DNA from 2 places in the Micromonospora xinjiangensis genome. Region 1 is predicted to be linked to the other one. Evidence: riboswitches for the same ligand, from Rfam matches in the RefSeq annotation. Region 1 holds a riboswitch; the other holds the start of a gene.
The links. A riboswitch is a leader RNA that binds a small molecule or an ion and turns the genes downstream of it on or off. The one in region 1 is predicted to bind thiamine pyrophosphate.
Positions count from the first base shown of each region.

Region 2: linked by a shared signal. The riboswitch ahead of SM573_RS29225 (ECF transporter S component) and the one ahead of thiE (thiamine phosphate synthase) in region 1 are both predicted to bind thiamine pyrophosphate.

Region 1 is NZ_JAXCFO010000002.1:523,116-530,828, forward strand. It holds gene SM573_RS09350 (ThuA domain-containing protein) at 1-5,222, opposite strand, end outside; TPP riboswitch at 5,521-5,629, shown strand; gene thiE (thiamine phosphate synthase) at 5,624-6,250, shown strand; gene thiO (glycine oxidase ThiO) at 6,247-7,599, shown strand; gene thiS (sulfur carrier protein ThiS) at 7,590-7,713, shown strand, end outside.
Region 2 is NZ_JAXCFO010000013.1:7,178-14,890, forward strand. It holds gene SM573_RS29185 (ArsR/SmtB family transcription factor) at 1-61, shown strand, start outside; gene SM573_RS29190 (Fur family transcriptional regulator) at 90-488, shown strand; gene SM573_RS29195 (hypothetical protein) at 539-1,144, shown strand; gene SM573_RS29200 (hypothetical protein) at 1,154-1,321, shown strand; gene SM573_RS29205 (acyl-CoA dehydrogenase family protein) at 1,370-3,382, opposite strand; gene SM573_RS29210 (DUF6328 family protein) at 3,522-4,025, opposite strand; gene SM573_RS29215 (sugar isomerase domain-containing protein) at 4,140-4,889, opposite strand; gene SM573_RS29220 (alpha/beta fold hydrolase) at 4,957-5,787, opposite strand; TPP riboswitch at 5,861-5,965, shown strand; gene SM573_RS29225 (ECF transporter S component) at 6,041-6,631, shown strand; gene SM573_RS29230 (ABC transporter ATP-binding protein) at 6,730-7,713, shown strand, end outside.

The DNA.
Region 1 (7,713 bases):
GCGTTGCCCGCCTTGTCGGTGGCGCGGAACAGCAGCTCGTGCTCGCCGTCACCGGTCACCGCGACCGGCTCCGAGTACGGCGTCCACGCGCCACCGTCCAGCGACCACTCGACGGCCTTCACCCCGGAGCCGGCGTCGGTCGAGGCCAGCACGACCGGGACCGTCCCGTCGTGCCAGCCCTCGTCGTTGGCCGGGGCGAAGGTGGCCGTGGTGACCGGCGCCGTGGCGTCGATCCGCACGGTCACGGTCTTCGTCGACTCGACGTTGCCCGCCTTGTCGGTGGAGCGGAACCGCAGCTCGTGCTCGCCGTCCCCGCTGACCGCGACGGGCCCGGCGTACGCGGTCCAGGTGGCGGCCCCGTCCAGCTGGTACTCGGTGCCGGCCAGCCCGCTGCCGCCCGCCTCGTCGGTGGCGGCCAGCGTGACGGTCACCGGGCCGGTGTGCCAGCCCTCGGTCGGGGTGCCGGACACGGTCGCCGTGGTCACCGGCGCCGTCCCGTCGGCCACCGCCGTGGTGAGCCGGAAGTAGTCGAACGCGGCGGTCTTCGAGGCGGTCTGGTTGGCGCCGAGGGTGAACAGACCCACCTTCGGGGTGGCCCCGACCGCGCTGTTGGTCAGCGCCGTCAACGCCGTCCAGGTCGTCCCGTCCGCCGAGTACGACGCGGTGAACGTGTCACCGGTGCGGGCCAGCCGCAGGTACCACACCGACCCGGTGAGGTTCCCCGCCTCCGGTTGCGGGTTCTGCACGGCCCCGCCGATCTCGCTGCGGAACTCGATCCGCCGCGTCACCGGCTGCCCGGGCTGGTTGTCCACGATGTAGTCGAACTTCAGGTAGTTGTCGTCGTCGGCGTGCACGATGAGGCCGGCCTGCTGGTACTGCTCGTTCAGCTGGCTGCCGTCGACCTTCGTCTCCAGCGTCCAGTCGCCGGACGGCGCGGTCTGGAGGATGAAGTTCGCCGGCCCGGTGTTGCCGGAGCCGTAGATGTCGCCGTTCGGCACGTCGATCCGCAGCGCGCCGCCGGTCACCCGGTAGCCCGTCGCGTTCTCCCGCAGGATCGCGTCCCACCGGCACTTGTCCAGCGCGTCACCGCTGAACTCGTCCGACGGGTCGACCGGCCCGGCCGGCTCGTCCGGCGAGACCTGGAACCAGTCGAACGCCGCCTCCACCACCGGCGCGTCGGTGCCGCCGTTGAGTGCGAAGAGCCCGATGCGCGGGTTGCTGATGCCGGCGAGCGCGGCGGCCCGGCCGACCGGGGTGAAGGACTGCCCGTCGGCCGAGACGGCCGCCGTCAGGTTCGTCCCGTCGCTGGTGAGCCGCAGGTACAGGGTGTCGCCGGCCGGGGCGGCGATGCTGTCGGCGGCCTCGTTGCGGGGCGTGCCGGCGGTCTCCCGGATGAACTCCACCCGCCGGCTGCCCGAGTAGAGCAGGTCCAGCTTGGCGTAGTTCTCGTCGTCGCCGTACACCAGCAGGCCGGCCTGCTGGTAGTTGGCCGTCACGGGGAGGGTGACCCGGGTGGTCGCCTGCCACGCGCCGGCCGGCGCCGGCTGGAGCACCAGGTTGGTGGCGTCGTTACGGCCGCCGTAGAGGTCACCCACCGCGGTGGGCAGTCGCAGCGCGCCCCCGGAGACCGTGAGGAGCTGGTTCTCGCGGACGACGCTGGCCCAGCGCTCCCGGTCGAGGCTGGTGCCGCCGAAGTCGTCCGAGCGGGCCCCGAAGCAGGACGTGTTGGGCGCCTCGACCCGCACCGGCACGGTCGTGTACGACCGGGCGCCCCGGCTGTCGGTGACCGTCAGGGTGGCGGTGAAGGTGCCCGGGCCGGTGTAGGTGTGGCTGGCGTCCAGGGTGGTCGCCGAGCCCCCGTCACCGAAGTCCCAGGCGTACGCCAGCGGCGTGTCCCCCTCCGCGTCGGTGGCCGTGCCGTCGAAGGCGACGGTCAGCGGCGCGGTGCCGGTGGTCGGGGTGGCGGTGGCGGTGACCACCGGCGGCGCGTTCTCGGTGACGCCCCGACCGACGAAGTCCATCCAGTTGACGTTGAGCAGCGAGCCCGCGCCGCCACCCGGGTCCTTCGCGATGAAGTAGAGCGTGCCCGTGGCCGGGCCGGTGACCGGCGCGGTCACGTCCGTGTACGTCTGCCAGGCCCCGGTGCCGGGCACGGTGGCCTGGGCGACGAGCGGGCCGTCGACCGCGCCGGCCCGGACGTCGATCCGGCCGCCGGTGGTCGCCGACGCCGCCCGGAAGCGGATCGACGTGATGTTGGTGAGGTCCGCCGGGGAGAGCGACCACCAGTCGCCGTCCTCGATGAACCCGATGTTCTGGCCGCCGCCGGCGGTGTCACCGGTGGTCTCCCGCTGCACGCCCGGGTCCCCGCCGCCGGTGCTGCCCGGCGCGCGACCGGTGGCCGTGAAGTACTCGGCCTGCTTGCGCTTCGGCTGGAGCTGCTCGATGGCCCGGCCGGTGAGCGGCCCGGCGCCCGCGGCGCCGCCGAGGTCCGTGTACGTCGCCTCGAAGACGGCGAAGACGTTCGCCTCGGCGCCGTGCCCGGAGGCGAGCGACGTCTGGACCACCCCGGTGCAGCCGGTGTGCTGCTCCAGCGGGTGGGCGTGCTCGTCGTGACCGAGCAGCACCTGGAGCTGGACCCGGTCGCAGTCGATCTCACCGTCCTCGGGGTCGGTGACCTTCACCGTGTAGCGGACCTGGTCGCCCCAGTCGAAGAAGCCGCCGTCCGGCGGGAACTCGATCTTCACGGTCGGGGCGGTGTTGCCCACGGTGACCGGCACGTTCGCCACCGCCGTCCGCCCCTTCGGGTTGGTGACGGTGAGCTGCGCGGTGTACGTCCCGGCCTCGGCGTACGTGTGCGTCGGGTTCGCCTCGGTGGAGGTCTGCCCGTCGCCGAACGCCCACGCGTACGTGAGCGTTCCGCCGTCCGGGTCACGGGAACCGGCGCTGGAGAACGCCACGGTCAGCGGCGCCGGGCCGGAGGTCGGCTCGCCGCTCGCCACCGCGATCGGCGCCCGGTCGCCGGCGATGTAGTCGATCCGGTAGACACCGGAGTTGTCGTTGTTGCCGCCGAAGCCGCTGCCCCACTCGATGAGGTAGAGCGCGCCGTCCGGACCGAACTCGAAGTCCATCGGCCGGAGCATCGTCATCCCGGTGAGGATCTGGTTGATGTCGACCAGCGACTTGCCGTCGTCGGTCACCTGCATCGTGTACATCTTCGACTGGTTCCACTCGCCGAAGAGCGCCTTGCCGTCGTAGTAGGCCGGCCACTTCCGGTCGGAGTCCAGGTCGGCGTCGTACCGGTAGACCGGGCCGCCCATCGGCGCGCCACCGCCCCCGATCTCGGGGAAGCGCGGGTTGCCGCTGTAGTCGTAGTCGACGGTGGCCGGGATCGCCGGCGGCAGCTGGGTGAGGCCGGTGTTGTTGGGGGAGTCGTTCACCGGCGCCGCGCAGTTGAACTTCGCGCCGCTCGGGCCGGACGGGAACTGGTAGTCGTTGTAGGCGTAGTTCGCCCCGGTGCAGTACGGCCAGCCGTAGTTGCCGGGGGCGCCCACGATGTTCCACTCCACCGTGCCCTCGGGCCCCCGGTCCGGGTTGGCGGCGCTGGCGTCGGGGCCGTAGTCGGCGACGTAGAGCGTGTCCGTGGCCGGGTCGATGCCGATCCGGAACGGGTTGCGGAAGCCCATCGCGTAGATCTCCGGCCGGGTCTTCTCCGTGCCGGGCGGGAAGAGGTTGCCGCTCGGCACCGTGTAGGTCCCGTCGTCCTCCGGGTGGATCCGGATGACCTTGCCACGCAGGTCGTTGGTGTTGCCGGAGGTGCGCTGGGCGTCGAAGTCCGCGCGCCCCGGCCGCTCGTCGATCGGGGTGAACGCGTTCGACTCGAACGGGTTGGTGTTGTCCCCGGTGGCCAGGTAGAGGTTGCCGGCCGAGTCGAAGACCATGCTCCCGCCCGCGTGGCAGCACGTGTTGCGCTGCGTGTCGACCCGCAGGACCTGCTTCTCGCTGGCCGGGTCGATGGTGTCGCCGGTCACGGTGAACCGGGACAGCAGGTTGCGGGCGATGCCGTCGTTCGGGGCGTAGTAGAGGTAGACCCAGTTGTTCGTGGCGAAGTCCGGGTCGAGCCGGATGCCGATGAGGCCGTCCTCGTTGCCGGTGAAGACGTCCAGGTCGACGGCGGTGACCGTGTTGCCGGTGTCCGGCTTCACGATCTGCACCCGCCCGTCGCGCTCGACGTAGAAGACCCGCCCGTCGGGGGCGACGTCCAGCTCCATCGGGTTGCTCGTGTTGCTGTCGAGCGTGACCTTCTCGAAGCTGGCGGTCAGCGAGGCGCCGCAGTCCGCGCCCGCCACGCCGGCCGCGGTCCGGATGCCACCCAGCAGGTGGGTGAGGAACTCCGGCTCCGCGTACGACTCGCGGGTGTGGCCGCCGCCCGTGTACCAGGAACGGCCGCCGTCGAAGTCCTGGCACCAGGCGATCGGGTGATCGGCGCCCATCGCGCCCGCGCCCGGCGAGTAGCTGGTCTCGTCGAGGCTGGCCAGCACGTGCACGTCGGGACGCGGGTTGGTCTGGTAGTTGTACCACTCGTCGAACCGCGACCACCGCGCCGGCAGCTCGGCGGTCGACGGGTGGGCGTGGTCCTCGACCTTGACCGTCGCCTGCTGGTTGGCCGGGTGGCTGGCGAAGTACGCGCCGACCAGGTCGCCGTACCAGGACCAGCTGTACTCGGTGTCCGACGCGGCGTGGACGCCCACGTAGCCGCCGCCGGCCTGGATGTAGCGCTCGAACGCCGCCTGCTGGTCGCCGTCGAGCACGTCGCCGGTGGTGGAGAGCCAGATGACCGCCTGGTACCTCGCCAGGTTCGCGTCGGTGAAGGCCCCGCCGTCCTCGGTGGTGTCCACCGTGAACCCGTGCTGCGCGCCGAGCTGCTGGATGGCGGCGATGCCGGTGGGGATGGAGTCGTGGCGGAACCCGGCCGTCTTGGAGAAGACCAGGACCGAGAAGGGCTCGTCGGCGGCGGGCGCCGCCTGGGGCAGGGCCTGCGTCACCGGCGTGGGCGCGGTCGCGGTGGCCGGCGTGAGGGCCGTCGCCGCGGCGGCTCGTGCGGTGGCCGGTGCGGCGGCCGGGGCCGCCTGCGCGGCCGGTGCGCCGAGCAGGGCCGTGGCGGTGACGGCGAGGGAGAGCAGGGTCGCGGTGAGCGGTATTCGGGCACGACGAGTGCGGGACACTCCGCCTCCTATGTCGCGGTGGACAGGGGATCGCGGGGGTCGGCTCGCCGAAGACCGTCCCGGGTGGACTCGGCGCGGGCACCGGGCCAGGGTGTCCGCACCATGATTTATGTCGAATCGCTGAACAAATTAATCCGGGTTGATGCGTGTCCGGCAAGATGCCGGATGGTAACGGTTTCGCAACACGGGGCGACAATCCGAACAGGACCACATGAAGTGCCCGCCCGATCTCATCGGGTGAGGTTGTCGCCCGGCTCACCTTGGCAGGGCCACCGGGTCTGTCGTACGGTGACCGGGCACGTGACCCACGGGAGCCCGGTGCACCGGGCTGAGAGGGGGGCTGGTAGCCCCCGACCGTCGAACCTGATCCGGGTAATGCCGGCGCAGGGAGGAGTGTTGCCATGCCGTCCCTGGGGCGACTGCATCTCATCACCGACACCCGACCCGGGCGTGATCCGCTCACCGTCGTCCGGGCCGCTCTGACGGCGGCCCGCGAGGAGCTGGTCGTGCAGGTCCGGGTCGAGGACTCCGCCACCGACCGCGAGGCGTACGACCTGGCCCAGCGGGTGATCGCGCTCTGCGCCCCGTACGGGGCGACCTGCCTGGTCAACGACCGCCTGCACGTGGCGCTGGCGGTCGGTGCCGCCGGCGGGCACGTCGGCGCGGACGACCTGCCCGTCGCCGCCGCCCGCCGGGTGCTCGGCCCGATGGCCGTGCTCGGCGCCACCGCCCGCGAACCGGTCACCGGCGCCGACGCGGTCGCCGCCGGCGCCGGCTACCTGGGCGTCGGTCCCTGTCATCCCACGGCCACCAAGGAGGGCCTGCCACCGCCGATCGGCGCGGCGGGCGTCCGGGCCGTCGCCGAGGCGGTCCCCGTCCCCGTGATCGCCATCGGCGGCGTGACCGCGGCGAGCGTGCCGGCGTTGCGCGCGGCCGGGGCGTACGGGGTGGCCGTGGTCGGGGCCGTCTCCGGCGCCGCCGATCCGGCCCGCGCCACCACCGAGCTGATCGCGGCGCTGACGTGCTGAGCGCCCGGTCCACGTCGACCCCTGACGACGACGTGGCCCGGGCGGACGTGGCGGTGGTGGGTGCGGGGCCGATCGGCCTCGCCGTCGCCTGGCGCTGCGCCGCCCGTGGACTGCGGGTGACCGTGCACGACCCCGCCCCGGGCTCGGGGGCGTCGGCGGTCGCCGCCGGCATGCTCGCCCCGGTCGCCGAGGCGTACTTCGGCGAGCGGGAACTCACCGGGCTGCTGCTGGAGTCGGCCGCCCGCTGGCCGGCGTTCGCCGCCGACCTGGCCGAGGCGGCCGGCGTGCCCCTCGGCTACCGCACCGACGGCACCCTCCTGGTCGGGCTGACCGCCGACGACCTCGCCGAGGCGCGGCGGCTCTGGGCCTACCAGAGTGATCTCGGGCTGCCGGTGACCCCGCTGCGCGCCTCCGAGCTGCGCGACCGGGAGCCGGCGCTGGCCCCGCGGGTGCGCGGCGGCGCGCTGGCGGCCACCGATCACCAGGTCGACCCGCGGCTGCTGCTCCCCGCGCTGCGCACCGCCGCCGAGCGGGCCGGCGCGGTGCTCGTGCCCGCACCCGTCGCACGCCTGGCCGATGTGGACGCCACGGTCACGGTGGTGGCGGCCGGCTGCGGTGCGGCCGCCCTCACCGGGCTTCCGGTCCGACCCGTGAAGGGGCAGGTGCTCCGGCTGCGCGCGCCCGGCGGCGCCGCGCCGTGCTTCCGGCACGTGATCCGGGGGTACGCCGACGGCGAGCCGGTCTACCTGGTGCCCCGGGACGGCGGCGAGGTCGTGGTCGGCGCCACCGTCGAGGAGCGCCGCGACACCGACGTCTCCGCCGGGGCGGTGCTGCGGCTGCTCCGCGCCGCCGTGGACCTGGTGCCGGAGCTGGCCGAGTACGACCTCGTCGAGACGGCCGCCGGCCTGCGGCCCGGCACACCCGACAACGGCCCGATCATCGGCCCGCTGCCCGGCCGGCCCGACGTGCTGGTGGCCACCGGGCACCACCGGCACGGCATCGTGCTCACCCCGCTCACCGCCGATCTCGTCGCCGACCTGGTGACCGGAGGGCCGCCCGATCCGCTGCTCACCCCGTTCATGCCGGACCGGTTCACCGACCGGCCCGCCTCGCGGTCGGCCGGCCCGGTGTCGGCACGCTCCGCGCCGGTCGGCTCGGCCGGGCCGGCACCGGGCGGGCCGGCGGGTTCCGGGCCGACCGGTTCGGCGGAGTCCGTGTCAAGCGGGCCGTCCGGGCCGGTGCCGGGCGGGCCGGTGGGGACCGTGTCGGGCGGGTCGGCGCGGGCCGGCACCGCGGCCGGTGGCGGCGGTGGACGTGACGAGACGGAGGAGGGGAACCCGTGGAACTGACGGTGAACGGCGCCGGGCGGACGCTGCCCGGCGGTGCGACGGTGGCCGACCTGGTCCGCGAGGTCACCCCGCAGCAGCGCGGGGTGGCGGTCGCGGTCAACGGTGAGGTCGTGC
Region 2 (7,713 bases), on a different contig from region 1:
CGACGAGCACGTGGCGCACATCGTGGCGGACGCGGTCAGCCACGCCGGCGAGGGATCATGAATCAGCGACGGGTTGGAGGTGGTAGGCCGTGAGCGAGAGCAGCGCCACCCTGCGCAACACCCGCCAGCGCAGCGCGGTCAGTTCCCTGCTGGGCGAGGTCGAGGGCTTCCACAGCGCCCAGGACCTGCACGCGATGCTGCGCGCTCGCGGTGAGCGGGTCGGCCTCACCACGGTCTACCGGACGCTCCAGGGGCTGGCCGACGCCGGCGAGATCGACGTGATGCGCCCGCCGGGCGGCGAGCACCTCTACCGCCGGTGCAGCGAGGGGCACCACCACCACCTGGTCTGCCGGTGCTGCGGGCGGACTGTCGAGGTGGCCGGGCCGGCGGTGGAGACCTGGGCCGAGCGGGTGGCTGCCCAGCACGGCTACGCCGACGTCAGCCACACCCTGGAGATCTTCGGCACCTGCCCGGCCTGCGCCGGCTGAGGCCGTCTCGCGGGGTGCCCGCGGACGCCGTCCGTGGCACGCTGTCCGGCGTGAAGATCTACGCCGATCGCTTCCCGACCGCCGTCCGCCAGTTCCTCACCGACCTGCTCGTCGTCGTCTGGGTGTACGCCGCGGTCCGCGGCGCGCTGTGGCTGCACGACCTGGTGCAGAAGCTCGCCGTGCCGGGACAGAAGCTGGAGGGGGCCGGCGGCGGACTCGCCGACAACCTGGCCGAGGCCGGCGGCAAGGTGGGCCGCGTGCCGCTGGTCGGCGACGAGCTGACCGCGCCCTTCGAACGGGCCGCGGGCGCGGCCCGGGCCCTCGCGGACGCCGGCCGCGACCAGCAGCAGCTCGTCGACCAGCTGGCCCTCGCGCTCACCGTGGCCGTGCTGATCTTCCCGCTCGGTCTCGTCCTCGTCGGCTGGCTGCCGCTGCGGGTGCGGTGGATGCGCCGCGCCGGGTCGGCGGCGAAGCTGGCCGCGGCCCCCGCCGGACGCGACCTGCTCGCCCTGCGCGCGCTCGCCACCCAGCCGCTGGACCGGCTCACCCGCATCGCGCCCGACGTGGCGCAGGCGTGGCGGCGTGGCGACGACGCCGCCGTCGACGCCCTCGCCGCGCTGGAGCTGCGCCGACTCGGTCTGCGAGACGACCGCTAAGGTCGTCGGGTGTTCTACTTCCTGCTCGTCGTCGCCGTCCTGCTGCTCGGCTACGCCGCCGTCCTCGTCAGCTACGTCCGCAAGGGACGCCGTATCCCGCCCGGGGCCTACCTCGGCCTGGCGGCGCTCAACGGGCTGATCCTCGCGGCGGTGCTGGCCTGGGCCGTCGCCCGCTGACGCCGCCGACCCCTCGGCCGGCGGCGGCCCGCGACGGACCGGACGGGGCTACTGCGGTGGCGGGATCCGGCGGCGCACGTCCGGGGCGGTGGACGGCCCGGTGGACCACGGGGCCACCCACGGCAGGTCGGTGGGCGGGGTGATCACGCCGGACTCGAGATCGGCGTAACGGCCGGCGAGGATCCGCTTGGCCGCCGCGACGTCGACCGAGTCGGTGTTCTCCCAGAGGGCCGTGAAGAGCGCGTCGACCCGCACCCGCGCCTGGCGGCAGAAGAGATCGACCAGCTCGACGTTCTCCGGCCGGGTGTCCCGTTCGGCGTACGCCCGGACGCAGACCGCCGCCATCGCGAACAGCTCCGCGCCGATGTCCACCACGCGCCCCAGGAACGCCTGCTTGCGCTCCATCCGGCCCTGCCAGCGCGACATGGCGTAGAACGTCGACCGGGCGAGCTTGCGCGAGGCGCGCTCCACCTGCCGCAGGTGGCCCGCGAGCGGCCCGAACCGGGCGTACGCCGTGGGGCTCTGACCCGGGCCGACCGCGAGCGTGGGCAGCCACTTCGCGTAGAAGACGCCGGCCCGTGCCCCCGCCCGCGCCTTGCGGCCCAGGCCCGCGTCGGGGTCGATGATGTCCCCGGCCACCGAGAGGTGCGCGTCGACCGCCTCACGGGCGATCAGCAGGTGCATGATCTCGGTCGAGCCCTCGAAGATCCGGTTGATCCGCAGGTCCCGCAGGATCTGCTCGACCGCGGCCGGACGCTCGCCGCGAGCGGCCAGCGACTCGGCCGTCTCGTAGCCGCGGCCGCCACGGATCTGGATGAGGTCGTCGGCGATCCGCCAGGCCATCTCGCTGGCGTAGAGCTTCACCAGCGCGGCCTCGATCCGGATGTCGTTGCGGTCGTCGTCGGCGAGCCGGCAGCAGATCTCCAGCATGGTCTCCATGCCGTAGGTGGTGGCGGCCATGAAGGCGAGCTTCTGCGCCACCGCCTCGTGCTCGCCGACCGGCCGGCCCCACTGCACCCGTTCGGCGGCCCACTGCCGGGCCACGTTCAGCGACCACTTGCCGGCGCCGACGCACATCGCCGGCAGCGACAGCCGGCCGGTGTTGAGCGTGGTGAGGGCGATCTTGAGCCCCTTGCCCTCGCCGCCGATGACGTTCTCCTTCGGGACGAAGACGTCGTGGAAGCGGGTGAGGCTGTTCTCCAGGCCGCGCAGGCCGAGGAAGGCGTTGCGCCGCTCGATCGTGATGCCGTCCGCGTCACCGTCGACGACGAACGCGGTGATCCCGCCGCGCCGCCCCTCGGCCGCCGGCACCCGCGCCATCACCACCAGCAGGGTGGCCACCGTGCCGTTCGTCGCCCAGAGCTTCACCCCGTTGAGCCGGTAGCCGGTGCCGTCCTCGGTCGGCTCGGCGGTGGTGGCCAGCCGCGCGGGGTCGGAGCCCACGTCCGGCTCGGTGAGCAGGAACGCGGAGACCTCACCGGCGGCCAGCCGGGGCAGGAAGCGCTGCTTCTGCTCGGCGGTGCCGAACATCTTCAGCGGCTGCGGCACACCGATGGACTGGTGGGCGGAGAGCAGCGCGCCGATCGCCGGGCTGACCGAACCGGCGAGCATCAGGGCCCGGCAGTACTGGAGGTTGCTGAGCCCCAGGCCGCCGTACCCGCGGTCGATCTTCATCCCGAACGCGCCGAGGCGGGCCAGCCCGTGGAACACCTCGTCGGGGATGCGCGCGTCCCGCTCGATCGCCTCGCCGTCCACCTCGGTGACCAGGTAGTCCCGCAGCCGGGTGAGGAACTCCTCGGCCCGGGCGTCCTCGTCGGCGTCGGACCGTGGCCACGGGTCGATCAGGTCGAGCCGGAACCGGCCGAGGAAGAGTTCCTTGCCGAAGCTGGGACGGTCCCAGGTGGACTCCCGGGCCGCCTCGGCGACCTGGCGGGCCTCCTTCTCGGAGACGTGCCCCGCCTCCGTCGGCAGCGGGGCGGCGACGCCGCCGCCGGTGTCGGGTCGCTCCGGAACGCCGCCGGACTCGTCCGGCGCGGGTCGGCTGTTCTGCGTCGTGGTCACGGCTGCCCCCTCGAACCTCGGTCCGCTGCGTCAACGTGCTCGACAAACGCCACGCTACCCCCGGGTGTTACCCAGGGGTAGCTCTCGGTGAAGATCGAGTTTCGGCGATCGTCGGATCGTGGACCGGTTCGGGCGGGAGTCAGTCGCCGGTGAGCGTACGGGGGTCGTCGTCCTCGTCGTCGATGTCGTCGTCGCCCCAGTTGCGTCGCGCGAACGGCAGCAGCGCCCAGAACGTCAGGAACCAGACGCCGGTGAGCGCGCTCAGCAGGAACGCGATCGGGCGGTCCAGGACGAAGTCGGTGATCAGCAGCACCGCGCTGACCATCGAGACCAGCATGAAGGCCAACCCACCGCTGGCCATCTTGTGGGCGAACCGGACCAGCTCCGGCTTGCGGCCTTGCCGGAACAGCGCCCGGTGGAACGCCACCGGCGAGATGATCAGCGCGGTGGCGGCCGCCGCGGACAGCAGCGCCACGACGTAGACGTCCTTCTGGAAGGCGGTCGTCCGGGTGAAGCCGTTGCTGAACGGCAGCGTCAGCAGGAAGGCGAAGAGGATCTGCACCCCGGTCTGCGCCACCCGCAGTTCCTGGAGCAGATCGGCGAAGTTGCGCTGCCAGCGTTGCTTCTCGGTCTCCTTGGACACGCGCTACCTCCGCTCCGAACGCTACTGCCGGCGGGTCCCGGCCGCCGGCAGCAACGCCAATGCCCGATCACCCGTCGCGTGAAACCGACTCACGACGGGGTCGGGCGCCCGCGGTCAGGCGCCGCGACGGATGCGCCCGGCGTACCGGGCCTCGAGCGCGTTGTTGTGCTCGTCGCCGCCCGCGATGTTCGCCGAGAGGTAGACCGGGGGCCGCTCCCCCGCGGCGAGCAGTCGGGCCACCACCTCGACGGTGATCTGCTGCGCGAGCAGGGCCGCCGTGATCGAGGAGACCGCGCCGACGGCGCCGCCGCCCGGCAGCGGCAGCGTGGCGTCACCGTACGGGGCGCCGTTGTCGAGCACCACGTCGGCGAAGTCGGCGAGCTTGCGCCCGGACGGGTGCCGGGACGTCATCTGGCCGGAGTGCTGGGCCGAGGTGATGGCGATCAGGGCGTGCCCGTGCTTCTTCACGATCGACGCGAACTCCACCATCGCGCCGTTCACACCGGAGTTGGAGGCGAGCACGAAGACGTCCTGCGGGCGGACCGGGGCCAGCTCGTAGAGACGGTGCGCCACCTCGGGCTCGCGTTCGAGCTTCGGACCGAGCACGTCGGCCGGCGCGCCGCCGACCAGCACCAGGTCGCGAAGGGCGATCCGGTTGGTGGGAACCAGCCCGCCGGCCCGGCCGGCGATCTCCATCGCCAGCGCCTCGGAGTGGCCGGTGCCGAAGGCGTGCACCACCCCGTCGGCGCGTACCGCCTCGGCGATCAGGTCGGCGGCGCGGGTCACCGCCGCGCGCTGGCTCGTGGCCACCCGGTTCATCGTCTCGGTCACCACCGTCAGGTAGCTCTCGGCGCTCAGCGTCATTCGCTCCTCCGTCCCGTGCTCGTCGTCCGGCCGACCCGTGCGCGGCCGGCCGCCTGTCCCCCGCCGCTCAGGCCGTCCCACCGACCCGGGCCAGGATCGCCTCGGCCAGCGCCCCCGGCGCCTCGTCCGGGATCCAGTGGCTCACACCGGCCAGCTCCACGAAGCGGTAGTCGCCAGTGACGTGCCCGGCGCACGCCTCGGCGGCGGCGCGCCCGATCGCGCTGTCCCGGTCGCTCCAGACGAAGGTGGTGGGCACGCTCACCGGCCCGACCGCGCGCAGGTCGGCGCCCGACATCGCCCGGTACCAGTTCAGCGCCCCGGTCAGGGCGCCCGGCTCCCGCATCGGCTCCGCGTACGACGCCACCCGGGTGGCGTCGCCCACCCCGGAGAGCAGCCGGCGCAGCGCCACCGCGCGCATCGCGAGCAGCACCGTCTCGGCCTTGCCCGGCTGGCGGAACAGGGCCATGTACGACGAGCGCAGCTTCTGCCGCGGGTCGTGCGCGAGCGCGTGCGCCATGGCGGCCGGGTGCGGCACCGAGACCGCGGTGAGCGTACGGACCCGACGGGGGTGGGCCGCGGCCACCGCCCAGGCGACCACCGCACCCCAGTCGTGGCCGACGAGGTGTGCCGCCTCCACGTCCAGCGCGTCGAGCAGCGCCACCGCGTCGGCCACCAGCTCCGGCAGCCGGTAGGCCCCGACCTCGGTCGGTCGGGCACCGGGCGAGTAGCCGCGCTGGTCCGGCGCGTACGTGCGCAGCCCGGCCGCGTGCAGGACCGGCGTCACCTCGTCCCACTCCCCGCCGTGCTGCGGGAAACCGTGCAGCAACAGTGCGGGCGCACCGCCCGCCGGGCCGCCGGCGCGTACCGCGAACTCCAGACCCCGGGCGTCGATGCGCATGATCGGCAGCCTACCCAGGTCGGGCGGCATCGCCTGTCCCCGCCGGCGGTGCTAGCGTCATGCGTACCAACTTCACATCCGACAGGGGAGCGCACAGCGCTGAGAGTGCGGGCACGCCCGCAGACCCTCGAACCTGATCTGGGTAATGCCAGCGCAGGGAGTTCGGTCGACCTCCAGCCGCGCCGCCGTCCGGTGACACCGGGCGCGGCGTGCGTCTTCTCCTGGTTCCTCTGGTCGAACTGGGAGTGATCACATGGCAACCACCGACAGCAACCGTTGGCGGACGATCGACATCGTCGTCGCGTCCGTGATCGCCGTCGCCTTCGGCGTCATCTTCTGGGCCTGGAACCTGGTCTGGAGTGCCACGGACGCCGCCTTCGCCTTCTTCCCGCCGGCGCAGACGCTGATCTACGGGGTGTGGCTCGTCCCGGCCGTGCTGGGTGGCCTGGTCATCCGCAAGCCCGGCGCCGCCCTCTACTGCGAGACGGTGGCCGCGATCCTCTCCGCCCTGCTGGGCAGCCAGTGGGCGAGCATCACGATCGTCCAGGGCCTGATGCAGGGCGTGGGCGCCGAGCTGGCCTTCGCGGCGTTCCGCTACCGCTCGTTCCGGCTGCCGGCGGCCCTGCTGGCCGGGGCGCTCACCGGCATCAGCGCGGCGATCTTCGACTTCGTCTACTGGAACGTCGAGACGGACCTGACCAGCTACCGGATCCCGTACGCGCTGCTGACCGTGGTGAGCGCCACGGTGGTGGCCGGCGTCGGTGGCTGGGCGCTGACCCGTGCCCTGGCGAACACCGGCGTCCTGGACCGCTTCCCCGCCGGCCGCCAACGCACCGCCATCTGACCCTCCGCCCCCGTTGATCAGGAGGTTTGCGTCAACGAGGGCCGCGACCCTGACGCAAACCTCTTGATCATGCGGCCCAGGCCGGGAGGAGGTGTGTCATGAGCGCGGTGACGTTGCGGGGGTTCGGGTGGCGGCACGCCGGGCGCAAGCGCTGGGCGGTACGCGGCGTGGACCTGCGGATCGAGAGCGGCGAGCGGGTGCTGCTGCTCGGCCCCTCCGGCGCCGGCAAGAGCACTCTGCTGGCCGCGCTCGCCGGGCTGCTGCCGGAGGACTCCGGGGAGCAGGAGGGCACCGTCGAGATCGACGGACTCGACCCCCGCAAGGGGCGGGAGCGGGTCGGCGTCGTCTTCCAGGACCCGGAGAGCCAACTGGTGATGGCCCGCTGCGGCGACGACGTCGCGTTCGGGCTGGAGAACCGGGGCGTGCCGGGCGACGAGATCTGGTCCCGGGTCGACGAGGCGCTGCGCCGGGTCGGCTTCCCGTACCACCGCGACCGGCCCACCGCCGCGCTCTCCGGCGGCGAGCAGCAGCGGCTCGCCCTGGCCGGGGCGCTCGCCCTGCGGCCGGGCCTGCTGCTGCTCGACGAGCCGACCGCCAACCTGGACCCGGCCGGCGCCGCGCTGGTCCGCTCGGCCGTCGCCGCCGCGCTGGACGCCGACACCACGCTCATCCTCGTCGAGCACCGGGTGGCCGAGGCGTTGCCGCTGGTCGACCGGGTGGTCGTGCTGGAGCCCGGTGGCGGCGTCCGCGCCGACGGCAGCCCCGCGGGGGTCTTCGAGACGCACGGCGACGCGCTCGCCGCCGAGGGGGTGTGGGTGCCGGGCCGCACGGTGGCGCCGCGCCGCGCCGCCACCGCCCCCGGTCCCCTGTTGCTCACCGCCGACCGGCTCGGCCTCCCGCCCCGCCTGGCCGCCACCGACCTGAACGTACGCGCCGGCGAGGCGCTCGCCGTGCTCGGCCCGAACGGGGCCGGGAAGTCCACCCTGGCCCTGCTGCTCGGCGGGCTGCTCAGGCCCGGCACCGGCCGGGTGACGGCGAGCCCGGACCTGGCCGGCCGGGACGCCCGCACCGCACCGCACCGT